Regions from separate parts of the Mesorhizobium sp. M2A.F.Ca.ET.043.05.1.1 genome, predicted to be linked through region 1. Evidence: predicted binding sites of a transcription regulator. Region 1 holds the regulator's gene; each other region holds the start of a gene.
The links. Region 1 encodes LexA, which represses DNA repair genes until DNA is damaged. Its sites were predicted from a motif close to TGTTCNNNNTGTGTTCNG; they were not measured.
Positions count from the first base shown of each region.

Region 2: the regulator LexA is predicted to act here: its motif matches at 2,553-2,570, upstream of dinB (DNA polymerase IV).
Region 3: the regulator LexA is predicted to act here: its motif matches at 2,363-2,380, upstream of EJ069_RS03645 (UvrD-helicase domain-containing protein).

Region 1 is NZ_CP034446.1:1,562,909-1,567,503, forward strand. It holds gene gltX (glutamate--tRNA ligase) at 1-173, opposite strand, end outside; gene EJ069_RS07475 (ComEC/Rec2 family competence protein) at 275-2,743, shown strand; gene lexA (transcriptional repressor LexA) at 2,737-3,471, opposite strand; gene kynU (kynureninase) at 3,926-4,595, shown strand, end outside.
Region 2 is NZ_CP034446.1:2,559,988-2,564,582, reverse strand. It holds gene EJ069_RS12610 (SDR family oxidoreductase) at 1-345, shown strand, start outside; gene EJ069_RS12605 (aldose 1-epimerase) at 345-1,217, shown strand; gene dinB (DNA polymerase IV) at 1,224-2,486, opposite strand; gene EJ069_RS12595 (hypothetical protein) at 3,169-3,360, shown strand; gene EJ069_RS12590 (polymerase) at 3,711-3,944, shown strand; gene EJ069_RS12585 (hypothetical protein) at 4,016-4,246, shown strand; gene EJ069_RS12580 (pilus assembly protein TadG-related protein) at 4,328-4,595, opposite strand, start outside.
Region 3 is NZ_CP034446.1:774,444-779,038, reverse strand. It holds gene EJ069_RS03650 (glucose/quinate/shikimate family membrane-bound PQQ-dependent dehydrogenase) at 1-2,182, opposite strand, end outside; gene EJ069_RS03645 (UvrD-helicase domain-containing protein) at 2,421-4,595, shown strand, end outside.

The sequences.
Region 1 (4,595 bases):
GCGGCCGTGGCGGCTTCGGTTGAGCGCTCGCGATCGGTGTCCTCGATACGCAAAAGCATCGTGCCGCCGGTGTGCCTGGCATAGAGCCAGTTGAACAGCGCCGTGCGCGCCCCGCCAATGTGCAGGTAGCCGGTGGGCGAGGGAGCAAAACGGGTGACGACCTTGTCGGACATGGAACTCTCGAAGAAGCACTGAGACGGCATATTTCGCGCGGGCTTTCGCGCGGTCGGCGTTCATGTACCATAGGCGGTCTGGGGCGCAAGGGGCAGACCCGATGGCTGGACGTGGCCGGGGCACGGAGGAGGGCGGGGAAACGATAGCAGGCGTCAGCGAGCGCCTGATGTTTGCCCATGCCGAGCCCGCTGAAGAAGCGCCGCTTTCGCTTCCAGAACTCCATCCGACCGCCGAGTTACCGCCGCCCGGTGGTCGTGCGCTGCAGCCAGCCTCGCCAACCGCTGTCGGCGGCCGGATCCGCAAACAGTTTGGCCGCGCTTCGCTTCCGGCGCTGCGCCGAAGCGTTGCGGTCGCTGCCAGCACTGAGCTCGACCGCGGCGTCGGCTTTCTGCTGGTGCCGGTGTTCCTGGCCGCCGGCGTCATCTATTACTTCTCGCTGAGCACCGAGCCCGATCTCTACAGGCCGCTTGCCGCCGTGGCTCTGATGGCTGTCTGCGCGGCGGTGTCGCGCTCCTGGCAGAAAGCGCACCTTGTCTTCATGGCATCGCTGTTCTGCGCGCTCGGCTTTCTCGCGGCCAAGGTGGAGACCTGGCGGATGGCGACGCCGATGCTGGGGTCCGAAATCCAGACCCGGCTGACCGGCCGCCTGGTCACCGCCGAAGCGATGGCCAATGGCCGTGTGCGGCTGACCATCGATCTGATATCCACCGAGCACCCGACGTTGCGCTACGCGCCGGACCGCGTTCGGCTGTCGGCGCGCAGGATCCCGCCCGGCATGACCGCCGGATCGATGCTGACCGGCTATGCCAAGCTGCTGCCGCCGACCGGTCCGGTCCGGCCGGACAGCTATGATTTTTCCTTCGACAGCTACTTTAGCGGCATTGGCGGCAGCGGCTTCTTCCTGGGCGACCCAAAGCTGTTAGCTCCGCCTTCGACGGCGACAACGGGGGCACCCTTCGGAGCGCGCATTGCGTCGGCCGTGGAAAACGCGCGCGAAGGGATCGCCGACCACATCCGGAGCAGCATCGGCGGGTCCGAGGGCGAGATCGCGGCGGCGCTGATTGTCGGCGTGCGCGCGGGCATTCCGGAAGCGATCAACGAGTCGATGCGACGGACCGGCATTTATCACATCATCTCGATCTCCGGCCTGCACATGGCACTGGTCGCCGGCACGATCATGTTCCTGCTGCGCGGCGCCTTCGCGCTGTTTCCCGATTTCTCGTCGCGCCAGCCGGTGAAGAAATACGCCGCGGCGATCGCGCTGGCCTCGATCGCCGCTTACCTCGTCATCTCCGGCATCGTGGTGGCGGCCGAGCGAAGCTTCATCATGCTTGCGGTGATGCTTGTCGCCGTGCTCTTCGACCGCGCGGCGTTGACGATGCGCAACCTGGCGATCTCCGCGATTGCCGTCATCCTTGTCTCGCCACATGAAGTGGTCGGCCCGAGCTTCCAGATGTCCTTCGCCGCCACCGCCGCCCTGGTCGGCGCCTATGCCGGCTTTGCCGATTATCGCGCCGGCAAAACGACCGCGCCGCCGGTGAAGCGTTCGTTTCTTGCGTTCCTGTCGCGGAAACTCGCGGTTGGCATGGGCGGCGCGGCCGTAACGTCGCTGATCGCCGGCAGCGCGACATTGCTGTTTGCGATCTGGCATTTTCAGCGCGTGTCGCCGCTCAGCCTGCTCGCCAATCTGGCGGTCATGCCGATCGTCTCGCTGATCGTCATGCCGTTCGCCGTGTTGAGCGCGCTCGCCATGCCGTTCGGCTTCGACGGTCCCTTCCTCTATGTGATGGGCAAGGGCCTGACAGCGATGATCGCCATTTCGGCATGGATTTCCGAGCGCTCGCCCCTCGATGCCGTGGGATTGATCTCGATCCAGTCGGTGCTGCTGGCGACAATCGCGCTCATCATCGCGACCATGGCCACCACCTGGCTGAGGCTCGCCGCTGTGCCCTTCGCGCTCGCCGCGCTGCTGGCGATCCCGCATGTGCGCACCCCGGACGTGCTGATCTCGGAGGACGCGCATCTCGTGGCGATGCCGATCGGCGGCGGCGAGCTTGCCGTCAACCGCGAACGCTCCAACGAGTTCACCACTGACAATTGGAAGCGGGCGCTGAAGGCCGAGGGCATCGTGCCGCCCGAGACATTCGCCAAGGACGCTCTCGATATCGCCGACCCGGTCGACCTGCCGCCCGGCTCGCCCTTCTACTGCACCGGCGACCTCTGCATTGGCCGGCATCCTTCCGGCGCGATCGTCGCGCTCGCCGAAAACCGCGACAGCGCACGGCCCGCCTGCGGCTTTGCCGACCTCATCGTCATCAACGATGCGACGGCCTACAATCCCTGTTGGGATCAGCGCGTGCTTGTCGTCACCAAGCGCCAACTGGCGCGTGACGGCAGTGCCGCCGTCTTCTTCGATCCACAATCGGCAACCGCGCGAGCAGCCATCCAATATGCCGTCGAGCAGCCTTACCGGCCCTGGCACGAGCAGCGGAAGTACGCGCGCGAGGCGAGGGGACTGCCGCCTTACGAAAAGCCTGAGAGGGCCAAGCCCTCGCAGCCGGATCAGTAGCGGCGGATCAGCCCGACGAGCTTGCCCTGCACCTTGACCCGGTCCGGCCCGAAGATGCGGGTTTCGTAGGCCGGGTTGGCGGCCTCCAGCGCGATCGAGGCGCCCTTGCGGCGGAAGCGCTTGAGCGTCGCTTCCTCATCGTCAACCAGTGCCACCACGATCTCGCCCGGACTTGCCGTGCTGGCGTTGCGGATGATGACCGTGTCGCCGTCGAAGATGCCAGCCTCGATCATCGAGTCGCCCTTGACCTCCAGCGCATAGTGCTCGCCGCCCATGATCATGTCTGGCGGGACCGAGATCGAATGCGTCTGGTGCTGGATGGCGTCGATCGGCACACCGGCGGCGATGCGGCCCATCACCGGAATGGACACCGCTGAAGCGGCGTCGTCATCATTGCTGGGTGTCGGCGTACGCGAGGGCGCTGCCGGCTTGACCTGGCGGCTTAGATTGCCCTGGCCGCCCTGGATGACGCTTGGCGAAAATTTCTTCGCGGCATTCAGGCCGGGAGCGATCGAGTCGGGCAGGCGCAAGACCTCCAGCGCACGCGCCCGGTTCGGTAGCCGGCGAATGAAACCGCGTTCTTCTAGCGCCGTGATCAGCCGATGGATGCCGGACTTCGAGGCGAGGTCGAGCGCTTCCTTCATCTCGTCGAAGGATGGCGGGATCCCGCTCTCCTTCAGGCGTTCATGGATGAACATCAGGAGTTCATGTTGTTTGCGCGTCAGCATTGGCGGCCCCCACGGGTTTCGAAACCAGAATCAGAAAAACAAACCCAGAACAAACACTATCTGTTCCAGTTGTGTTCCGCAACCGTTTAAAGTTTAATGAATTTCTTAAGGTGGGCGAAAGAATGTTGCATCGGACGGTGCCCGGCCGCCACCGGTTGGGCTGTGTCATTGATTCCGCTCGATTTTGCAATTCTCCTTATGCTGAATTGAGAGCCGACATCGTCGCGAAGGTGCTGAAGGGATCCAGTCAGCTGACGCAACCATGTGCCGTACCGTGAACGAAACGAACTCAAAATGCCAACCTGGGCTGCGATTCCGATCCTCAGCCTTTGCCGTCTATGGACCAGCTAACATAGGACAGAAGGTTCTTGCCGGGTTGCGGACGGTGATGGGACAACCGCCTTGGTCGCCGGAGGATGTAGCGGCCTGAGTCCGAAATGGAGGCGGTAGCACAATGAGGGGAATTCCCGATCTTGCCCAGGTCGAGGCGATGGATGCGGCGGACCCGCTGCGCCCCTTGCGCGATCGCTTCGTCCTGCCGGAAGGGGTGATATACCTTGATGGCAATTCACTGGGCGCCGCTTCGATCAATGTCTTCAACGAGATCGAGACGGCCGCGAAGCAGGAATGGGCGCAGGACCTCATCCGCGCCTGGAACACCGCCGGCTGGTTCGACATGCCTGTCAAGCTGGGCGACCGGCTCGGGCGTCTGATCGGCGCCGCGCCTGGCCAGACTGTGGTATGCGACACCACCTCGATCAACATCTACAAGGTCTTGCATGTGGCACTCGCAATGCGACCCGACCGCTCGGTGATCGTTGCCGAAGGCGACAGCTTTCCGACCGACCTCTACATGGCGGAGGGGGTGTCCTCGACGCGGCCCGGCACGGTGCTGCGGCTCGAAGGCGTCGATGCGCCGACGATCGAGGAACTGATCGACGACCGTGTCGCGATCATCCTGGTCAACCACGTCAATTACAAGTCCGGCCGGTTGCGCGATATGGCGGCCCTGACCCGCAAGGCCCATGACGCTGGCGCGTTGATCGTCTGGGACCTCTGCCACACGGCCGGCGCCCTGCCGGTGGATCTCGACGGCTCGAATGCCGATTTCGCCATCGGCTGCA
Region 2 (4,595 bases), 1.0 Mb from region 1:
AAGATCGTCAATTTCTGCTCGATCACGCTGAACGGCCGCTGGGACGGCTATGTGCCCTATGTCGCATCGAAAGGCGCCATGCTCGGCCTCACCAAATCGCTGGCGCGCGAGCTCGGGCCGCATGGCATCAGGGTCAACGCGGTGTCGCCGGGCGCCGTGGTTTCGGAAGCCGAGGAGCGCGTCTTCGGCGACCGGCTGAAGGAATACAATGACTGGATCCTCGCCAACCAGAGCCTGAAGAAGCGCATCGAGCCGGACAATGTCGCCGATCTCGTGCTGTTCCTCGTCTCGCCGGCTTCCGACATGATCAGCGGCCAGAACATCGCCATCGATGGCGGCTGGTGATGGCCGGCGCAGTCGAGCTGAAGGATGGGCAGGCGAGGCTGGTCCTGGCGCCCGATGAAGGCGCAGCGATCGCCCGCTACGACGCGCTCGTCGCCGGCGGCGCGCCAGTTCCGCTGCTGAAGCCGGGGGACGGCACCGGCACGTCCGGCTGCCAGCTTCTCGTGCCGTGGTCGAACCGCATCTCCGGCGGCGGCTTCGAGTTCGAAGGCCGCTTCCATGCGGTCGAGCCGAACGTCCCGGGAGAGGCCTTTCCGATCCATGGCGACGGTTTCCAGAAGCCGTGGCGGCTTGTGCGCCAGACTGACACCGAGGCGGAGCTGCTACTCGACGACGGGGCGATCGGGCCATACCGCTACGCGGCTACCGTCACTTACACCCTGCGTGACGGCGCGCTGAAGGCGAGCCTCGCTGTCGAGAACCGCGCCGGCATGCGCCTGCCTTACGGCCTCGGTTTCCATCCCTGGTTCCCACGCGGCGACACGACCCTGCTGAAGGCGAAGGCGAAATGTGTCTGGCTGGAGGGCGAGCGCCATCTGCCTGTCGGCGTCGTGCCGGTGAGCGAGCATCCGGGCTGGGATTTCGATCGCCCTATCCCGCTGCCGCTGGAGTGGGTCAACAACGCCTTCGACGGATGGGATCGGCGCGCCTCGATCGTGCAGCTCGAGGACGGGATCAAGGTCACGCTGAGCGCCTCGCCGGAGCTTGGCGTCTACATCCTCTATTCGCCGTCGCCCGATGCCGGCTTCTTCTGCTTCGAGCCGGTCTCGCACGCGGTCGATGCGCATCATGGCGAGGGGCTGACGGTGCTCGACGATGGGCAAACGATGAGCGCGACGATGCGGCTGGACTGGGCAGTGTTGGAGACGGATTGAGAACCTCTACAGCTCCTTCTCGGCCAATTCCCTGAATCCATCCGGCACCGAGCGCGGGCCTTCCAGCGCCACCGTGCCGTAGCCGACGGCTTCCTTGCCGAAGCGCTGGCGGATCTTGTCGATGGCGCGGTCGGCGCCGACGCGGGCGAGGCCCTTGCGGCTGCCGGGCTTGCGCTTCTCATCCGTCAGGCCGAGCGGCAGTTCGAGCTGCAGTTCGGCATGCTCCTCCAGATGCGAGACGGAAATGGCGAGCAGCGAGATCTCCCGCTCGCCCGGATGGGCGGCCAGCACGCCGCGCACCAGCTCCTCGGCGATCTCGGCCAGCATCACTGTCGCCTGGATCGGCTGCTCCAGCGTCACCGAGCGGGTGACGGCACGCAGATCGGCGAAGCGCACCCGCACCGTCACCGTGCGGCCGGGCCGGTCCTTGGCGCGCAGGCGGCTCGCCACGCGGTCGGCCAGATGCAGAAGCGTCGGCACGAAGACGCGCGGCACCGCCGGCTTCCTGCCGAGCGCCGATTGCGCGCCGGCCGAATGCGCGCGGCGATGCGTCTCGAGCATGCGCGGGTCGCGGTTCCAGGCGAGCGCGGCGAGCTTCTGGCCGGCGGCGTGACCGATCAGCCGCTCCAACGCGCCGCTATGGGTGCGCGCCAGCTGGCCGATGGTCTCGACGCCGATCTCGGCCAGCCTCGCCTTGGTCGCCGGGCCGACGCCCCACATCAGCGTGACGGGCAGGTCGTGCAAGAAGGCGAGCTCGGTGCCGGGCTCGACCACCACCAGCCCGTCGGGCTTGGCCACCTGCGAGGCGATCTTGGCGAGGTGCTTTGTCCGCGCCACGCCGATCGAGATCGGCAGGCCGAGCTCGGCCTTCACGCGCTCGCGGATTTTCCGCGCGATCTCCTGCGGCGGCCCGAACAGATGCGTGCAGCCGGCGACGTCGGCGAAGGCTTCGTCGATGGAGATGCGCTCGACCACCGGCGTGAAATCGTCGATCACCTTGATCGCGGCGTCGCCGAGGCGCTGGTACTCGGAAAAACGACCGCCGACGAAGATGAGCTGCGGGCAGAGCTCGCGCGCCTTGCGGCCAGGCATGCCGCCGCGCACGCCGAACACCTTCGCTTCATAGGAAGCCGCCAGCACCACGCCGCCGCCGACGGCGATCGGCTTGCCGCGCAATGATGGGTCGAGCAATTGCTCGACCGAGGCGTAGAAGGCGTCGAGGTCGGCATGGAGAATGGTGGCGGCCGCGGCGTTATTCGTGGCGGCCATCGCGCGCTCCCATGGCCATTTGTGTGGCATTGCAGCATTAGCTGCGTCTTTTGTAAGGGGAATTAGTAGAACATAAAGAGAACAAAAGAAGCTCGCTGTCAAGCCGCCACGCTTGAGCGTGCAAGTTTCCACAACCTGAAGCCACAGCCGCGGGTAGAGGTCAGCTTGCACGATCACCCGTGAAGGAGATCGTGCGAACTTCACAGGAGGCGGTCCGCGCGCCCGCCAAGACGCGTGTCGAGATCGTGCGGCTGCCGGGCTACACGTGGTTTCCCTCCCATGTGAAGCGGCGCCTGACGTTGCGATCATCTGCGACCGCAACCGGATTCATACACCTTATTATGAGGGTCTGCTAATATATTGAGCGCTCCCGGCGCTCGAAGAATTTGAAAGATTTTTTTGGCGCCTTATCGGAAGTTAATGCGGAACCTTGTCGCCGCTGCTTTCCTGTTCTCGCGCTGGCACGGCGGTGGTTGAGGGACCCATCCGTTTTCGCCCGACAGGGAGAATTCGATGCGACCTCGGCAACAATCAAGGCGATATCATCGCGGCCTCGTGCATTCCCCCATCAGCATCATGCCGAACCTGTTCCAGCGCTGGCCGAGCGCCGCGGCGGCGCGACATCCTCGGCGAGGGAAGAAGCGTTTGGGCGGGGATAATCGACAACCACCAGGAGGAAACCATGCTTGATCAAGCCGTCAAAGCCTATTCGCGTCCGCCGGTCATTGCTGCTCGCCGCGGGTCGCCGGCGCTTCGCCAATGCTGCGACAGCTACATCTGTCCGGTCTGCACGCAGGTCGTCGAACTGACGGATTATCGCCAGGTGCTTTGGCACCAGCAGCCCGGCCATCAGCCGATGGACCTCGAGGCCTGATTCTACCTTGAATTTGGAAGGAGCAGTTGGAACGGCCAGTCAAAAAGGTGGACCCGTCAGCAGGCCGTGTCTTCTCTCCCTCCGCCGATTTTGATGGCCGGGCAACGGCAGCCGAAAGCGATTGTTCCGGCCTTTGGGCGACGGTCCGAGGCCTTGTTCGGACTGAAGTCTCAGCCGCCGAACGCAGAGGCCCGAGGTGCCGATTTTCAAGAAACAACAGCGCCATCAATTCATTTGGTTAGCAAGCCGCCGGACAAGTCCCTTCATCGGCGGTCGACCACGGAGTGCCCATCATTCCTGCGATGTGATGGGCACTCCTTTCTCCTGAATCGCTCCTGGAGTTGCTGGCCGTGCAACCCGGCAACACGATCGCGAACCTGATTGCGGCACTGCTCCTGGCGCTGATGATCGGCGGCGTCTTCCTTCTCTTTGGCAGGCCGCTCTGGCCGCAACGCCACGCTCGGATGATAGTCCTTCTTCCAATCGACACCATGACAACCGGATCGGTGCGCAAGGCCTGTGTCGAGCCATGCCTGCCGGCCCGCTTCGACCTCAAGCTCGCGCCGGCAAGGCCGCCGGGATGAAGCCGGCCTGGGAACCAGTCTGCGCCACACGCCGTTGACAGGGCGAAGGGATGGCCGCAGCGGAGGCCGCCATGGATCATTTCGAACTCATCGATCTTCTGTGCGTCATCGACGCATGCGTGAGCGACCGTTCGGCCGGGCGCGTCGTGCCGATGTCGAGGGCCGTCGAGGAACTGCGCGTGCTGACCGGTGATTTCGTCTCGTCGGACGAGGATGCGACCACCGCCTTGACGCAGGTTGCGCTGGAGCGCGGCTGCGCGGTGCTTTTCGACGAGCAGCCGGGCGCCGACATCATCGCGTAATTCTGCGCGGCGGCCGGGCCGACGGTTCCCGGCAGGAACACCGGTCGTCGCGGCCCTTGCGGGCCGCTGCCGCTTTCCGCCTCACTTCGCCAAAGTGATCATCCGGCCCGCATACATCTCCCGGTTTCCCAGTTCGGCCGCGCAGTCCGACTTCACGGCGGAGTTTCCCGTCATCGCCACGGTGTCGCCCACCAGCCGCAGGCAGCTGCCCTGGCCGCTCATGTCCGAATTTCCGGCATAGGTGATGGCGGCGTCCGGCGCGTAGATGAAACCGCTCACCAGCGAGCCGGATCCGCCGTTCAGCGTCAGCGCCTGTGTGTTGCCGTGCGCCTGGTAGACGGTGATGCCG
Region 3 (4,595 bases), 790 kb from region 1:
CCGCCGGCAGCCGCGCCTGCCAGAGCTGCCTGCCGGTGGTGAGGTCGTAGGCGCGCAGATAGTCATCGACCGCCGCGCCCAGGAAAGCGACGCCGCCCGCCGTGATCATCGGCCCGCCGATGCCTGGAACGCCGACCTTGAGCGGCAATGGCAGCGGCGTCATGTCGTAGACGGTGCCGTTGCGGTGCTTGTAGGCGATGTTTCCGGTCTTCAGGTCGACACCGGCGACATAGCCCCAGGGCGGCGCCTGGCAGGGGATGCCGAGCGGCGACAGGAACGGCCCCATCACCACCGCGTAAGGTGCGCCCTCGTTGCGGTTCAGCCCCTGCTCGCTGCCCTTGGTGTCGCCTGGCGGCGGCACGTCCGCGCGCGGGATGAGCTTGGACGTGAACGCCAGGTAGGTCGGCATGCCGAACATCACCTGCCGCACCGGATCGACCGCGACACCGCCCCAGTTGAAGACGCCGAAATTGCCGGGATAGATCAGCGAGCCCTGCAGCGAGGGCGGCGTGTAGCGCCCCTCATAGCGCAATTTCTTCAACTCGATCCGGCAGGCCAGCTGATCGAACAGAGTGATGCCCCACATGTCGGCGCCGGTCAGCGGCTTCGGATTGAAGGAAAGGTCGGAGGCCGGCTGTGTCGGCGAGGCATGATCGCCCTCAATGGCGCCACCGGGGGCCGGCACGTCCTTCACCGGAATGATCGGCTCGCCCGTGCGCCGGTCGAGGACGTAGAGATCGCCCTGCTTGGTCGGCCCGACCAGCGCCGGCACGATGCCGTTTGCCGTCGTGATGTCGACCAGCGACGGCTGCGCCGGCACGTCCATGTCCCACAGATCGTGATGCACGGTCTGCCGCACCCAGCGCAATTGTCCGGTGTTGAGATCGAGCGCGGCGATCGAGGAGGAGAACTTCTCGACATTGGCGCTGCGGCCCATGCCAAGCTGGTCCGGCGTCTGGTTGCCGAGCGGCACGTAAAGCAGCCCGAGCTTCTCGTCGGCGCTGGCGGTCGACCACATGTTGGGCGAGTTGTGGGTATAGGTCTGCCCGGCGGGCAGCGGCGTCGTCACATCCGGATTGCCGGAATCCCAGTTCCACAGCAGCGCGCCGGTGTCGACGTCGAAGGCGCGGATGACGCCCGACGGCTCCTCGGTTGAGTAATTGTCGTTGACCGCGCCGCCGACGATGATCTTGCCGGCGACGATCAGCGGCGCCGAGGTCGAATAGTAATAGCCCGATTTCGGATAAGGCATATTGCCCATCAGGTTCAGCGTGCCGCCCTCGGCGAAGGACGGACACAACTGCCCGTTGGTGGCGTCGAGTGCGATCAGGCGAGCGTCCGACGTCGGCAGGTAGACGCGCTGCGCGCAGGGCTGGCCGGCGGCGATCTTGGCATCGGCATAATAGGACACGCCGCGGCAGGTCTGGTGCTGGCGGTTGTTGTCGAGCTTGATCTTGGGATCGTAGCGCCACTTTTCCTTGCCGCTCGCGGCATCGATGGCGATGGCGAAGTTGTGCGGCGTGCAGATGAAGAGCGCGTCGCCGATCTTCAGCGGCGTCACCTGATAGGTCGTTTCGCCGATATCGTCGGGGCCTTTCACATCGCCGGTGCGGTAGGTCCAGGCTGGCTGCAACTTGGCGACATTGTCGGGCGTGATCTGGTCGAGCGGCGAATAGCGCTGTCCGAACGGCGTGCGGCCATAGAAGTGCCACTCGCCGGCCGGCATGTCGCCGCCGAGATTGGCCGCCGCCGCCACCTTTTCGGTGCCGAGCGTGCCGGCGATGTCGTGCGGATCGGCGGTCATCGAATAACCGGCGACCGCCAGCGAGGCGAGCACGGCCAGGATCAGTGGCGCGCGTCCGTCGGGGCCGCGCAAGCCGCGCCTTGCCCATGGCGTCAGAAGCCACAGGGCGATGAGCACGATGACGCCGCCGCGCGGACCGAGCTGCCACCAGTCGAAGCCGATTTCCCACACCGCCCAGCACAAAGTGGCGAGCACGAACAGCGCGTAGAGCCAGAGCGAGGTCGACCTGCGCCTGAACAGCAGCCAGGCCGTGATCAGGAAGACGAGGCCGGCGATCAGGTAGTACCAACTACCACCCAGCGCGACGAGCCAGATGCCGCCGCCGCCGAGAATGAGACCGATGAGGAAGAGGACGAGGGAGGTGATGGTGACAGCCAAGACGGTGCTCCTTCGACTGTTGCGCGCATCAAGCAATTCCAGGAAAAGCGTGAAGCGTCTTTCCGTCCGGAACTGCGTCAAACAAGATAGAGCAGCTTGCGGGGTGCGACAGGCCCCGCCCTGCCGGCAGCTTTCCCCTCACCCGCTCCGGCTGTCAAGTTGATCCGGGACACGCGAAACTAGAACAAAACGTAGACAGTTCTGGTCTTTCGCTCCCGAATCACTACATTCGGGGGCGATGTCGGGCTTTTCCGAAGACATGCCTTTTTTCGATGAACCGAATGCGCGGCCGGCTGCGGCCCCGTCCGGCATAGCCGCGCGCGCCATGGCGGCGCGCAGCGGCCAGAACAGCGCGCCCGATTATCTGAAGGGCCTGAACCCGGAGCAGCGGCTCGCCGTCGAGACGACCGAAGGCCCGGTCCTGGTGCTTGCCGGCGCCGGCACCGGCAAGACGCGCGTGCTCACCACCCGCATCGCCCACATTCTTGCCACCGGCAGGGCCTTCCCGTCGCAGATCCTGGCCGTCACCTTCACCAACAAGGCCGCGCGCGAGATGAAGCAGCGCATCGGCCACCTGATCGGCGAAGGCAATGTCGAGGGCATGCCCTGGCTCGGCACCTTCCACTCGATCGGCGTGAAGCTGTTGCGGCGCCATGCCGAGCTTGCCGGGCTGAAATCCGATTTCACCATCCTCGACACCGACGACGTGGTGCGGCTGATCAAGCAGTTGATCCAGGCCGAAGGGCTGGACGACAAGCGCTGGCCTGCCAAGACCTTCGCCCAGATGCTCGACAACTGGAAGAACAAGGGCCTCGGCCCCGACGAGATTGCGGAAGGCGATGCGCGCAGCTTCGGCAACGGCAAGGGCCGCCAACTCTACAAGGCCTATCAGGAACGCCTGCAGACGCTGAACTCCTGCGACTTCGGCGACCTGCTCTATCACCCGATCCGCATCTTCCGCGCCTATCCGGACGTGCTGAAGGACTATCACCGCAAGTTCAAATACATACTGGTCGACGAGTACCAGGACACCAACACCGCGCAATACATGTGGCTGCGCCTGCTGGCGCAGCGGCCCAATGCCGGGCGCTCTGCGAGTTCCGACTCGGCCGAAGGCCGCAAGCCCGACCGGGCGTCCGAGCCGTTGCGAGGCCCCCGCGGAGGGCCCGCGCCGGCAGGCGCGGAACAGCCCGTGAGCGTGAATATTTGCTGCGTTGGCGACGACGACCAGTCGATCTATGGCTGGCGCGGCGCCGAGGTCGACAACATCCTGCGCTTCGACAAGGATTTCCCGGGCGCCACCATCATCCGGCTGGAGCGCAACTATCGCTCCACCGCGCATATCCTCGGTGCTGCCTCCCACCTCATCGCCCACAATGAGGGCCGCTTAGGCAAGACGCTGTTCACCGACCGCGACGACCCCGAGGACGACAAGGTGCATGTCCATGCCGCCTGGGATTCGGAGGAAGAGGCCAGGGCCATCGGCGACGCCATCGAGGCCTATCAGCGGCAGAAGCACAATCTGAATGACATGGCGATTCTTGTGCGTGCGTCCTTCCAGATGCGCGCCTTCGAAGACCGCTTCATCACGCTGGGCTTGAATTACCGCGTCATCGGAGGCCCGCGTTTCTACGAGCGCCTGGAAATCCGCGACGCGCTGGCCTTCTTCCGCGTCGTCGCCAACAGCGGCGACGACCTCGCCTTCGAGCGCATCGTCAACGTGCCAAAGAGGGGGCTCGGCGAAGCCACCATCCGCCAGATCCACGACACCGCGCGCGCCATGCGCGTGCCGATGCTGGAGGCGGCCGCGACGCTTGCCGAAAGCGACGAGCTGAAGCCGAAGCCGCGCGCCGCGCTCCGCGAGGTCGCCGCCAATTTCGAGCGCTGGCAGAAAGCGCTGGAAACGAAGCCGCACACCGAGCTCGCCGAGACCATTTTGGAAGAGAGCGGCTACACCGACATGTGGAAGAACGACCGTTCCGCGGACGCGCCGGGGCGGTTGGAAAACCTCAAGGAGCTGATCCGCTCGATGGAGGAGTATGAATCGCTCCGCTCCTTCCTCGAGCATGTCGCGCTGGTCATGGACGCCGAGCAGAATGCCGAGCAGGATGCCGTCTCGATCATGACGCTGCATTCGGCCAAGGGCCTCGAATTCGAAACCGTTTTCCTGCCCGGCTGGGAGGAGGGCCTCTTCCCCCACCAGCGCGCGCTGGACGAAGGCGGTCGCTCCGGCCTGGAGGAGGAACGCCGGCTTGCCTATGTCGGCCTGACGCGGGCGAAGAAGAACCTGCACATCTGGTTCGTCTCCAACCGTCAGATCCACGGGCTGTGGCAATCGACCATCCCGTCGCGCTTCGTCGACGAGCTGCCGGAAACCCATATCGACATCGCCGAAGGCGGCAATAGCTACGGC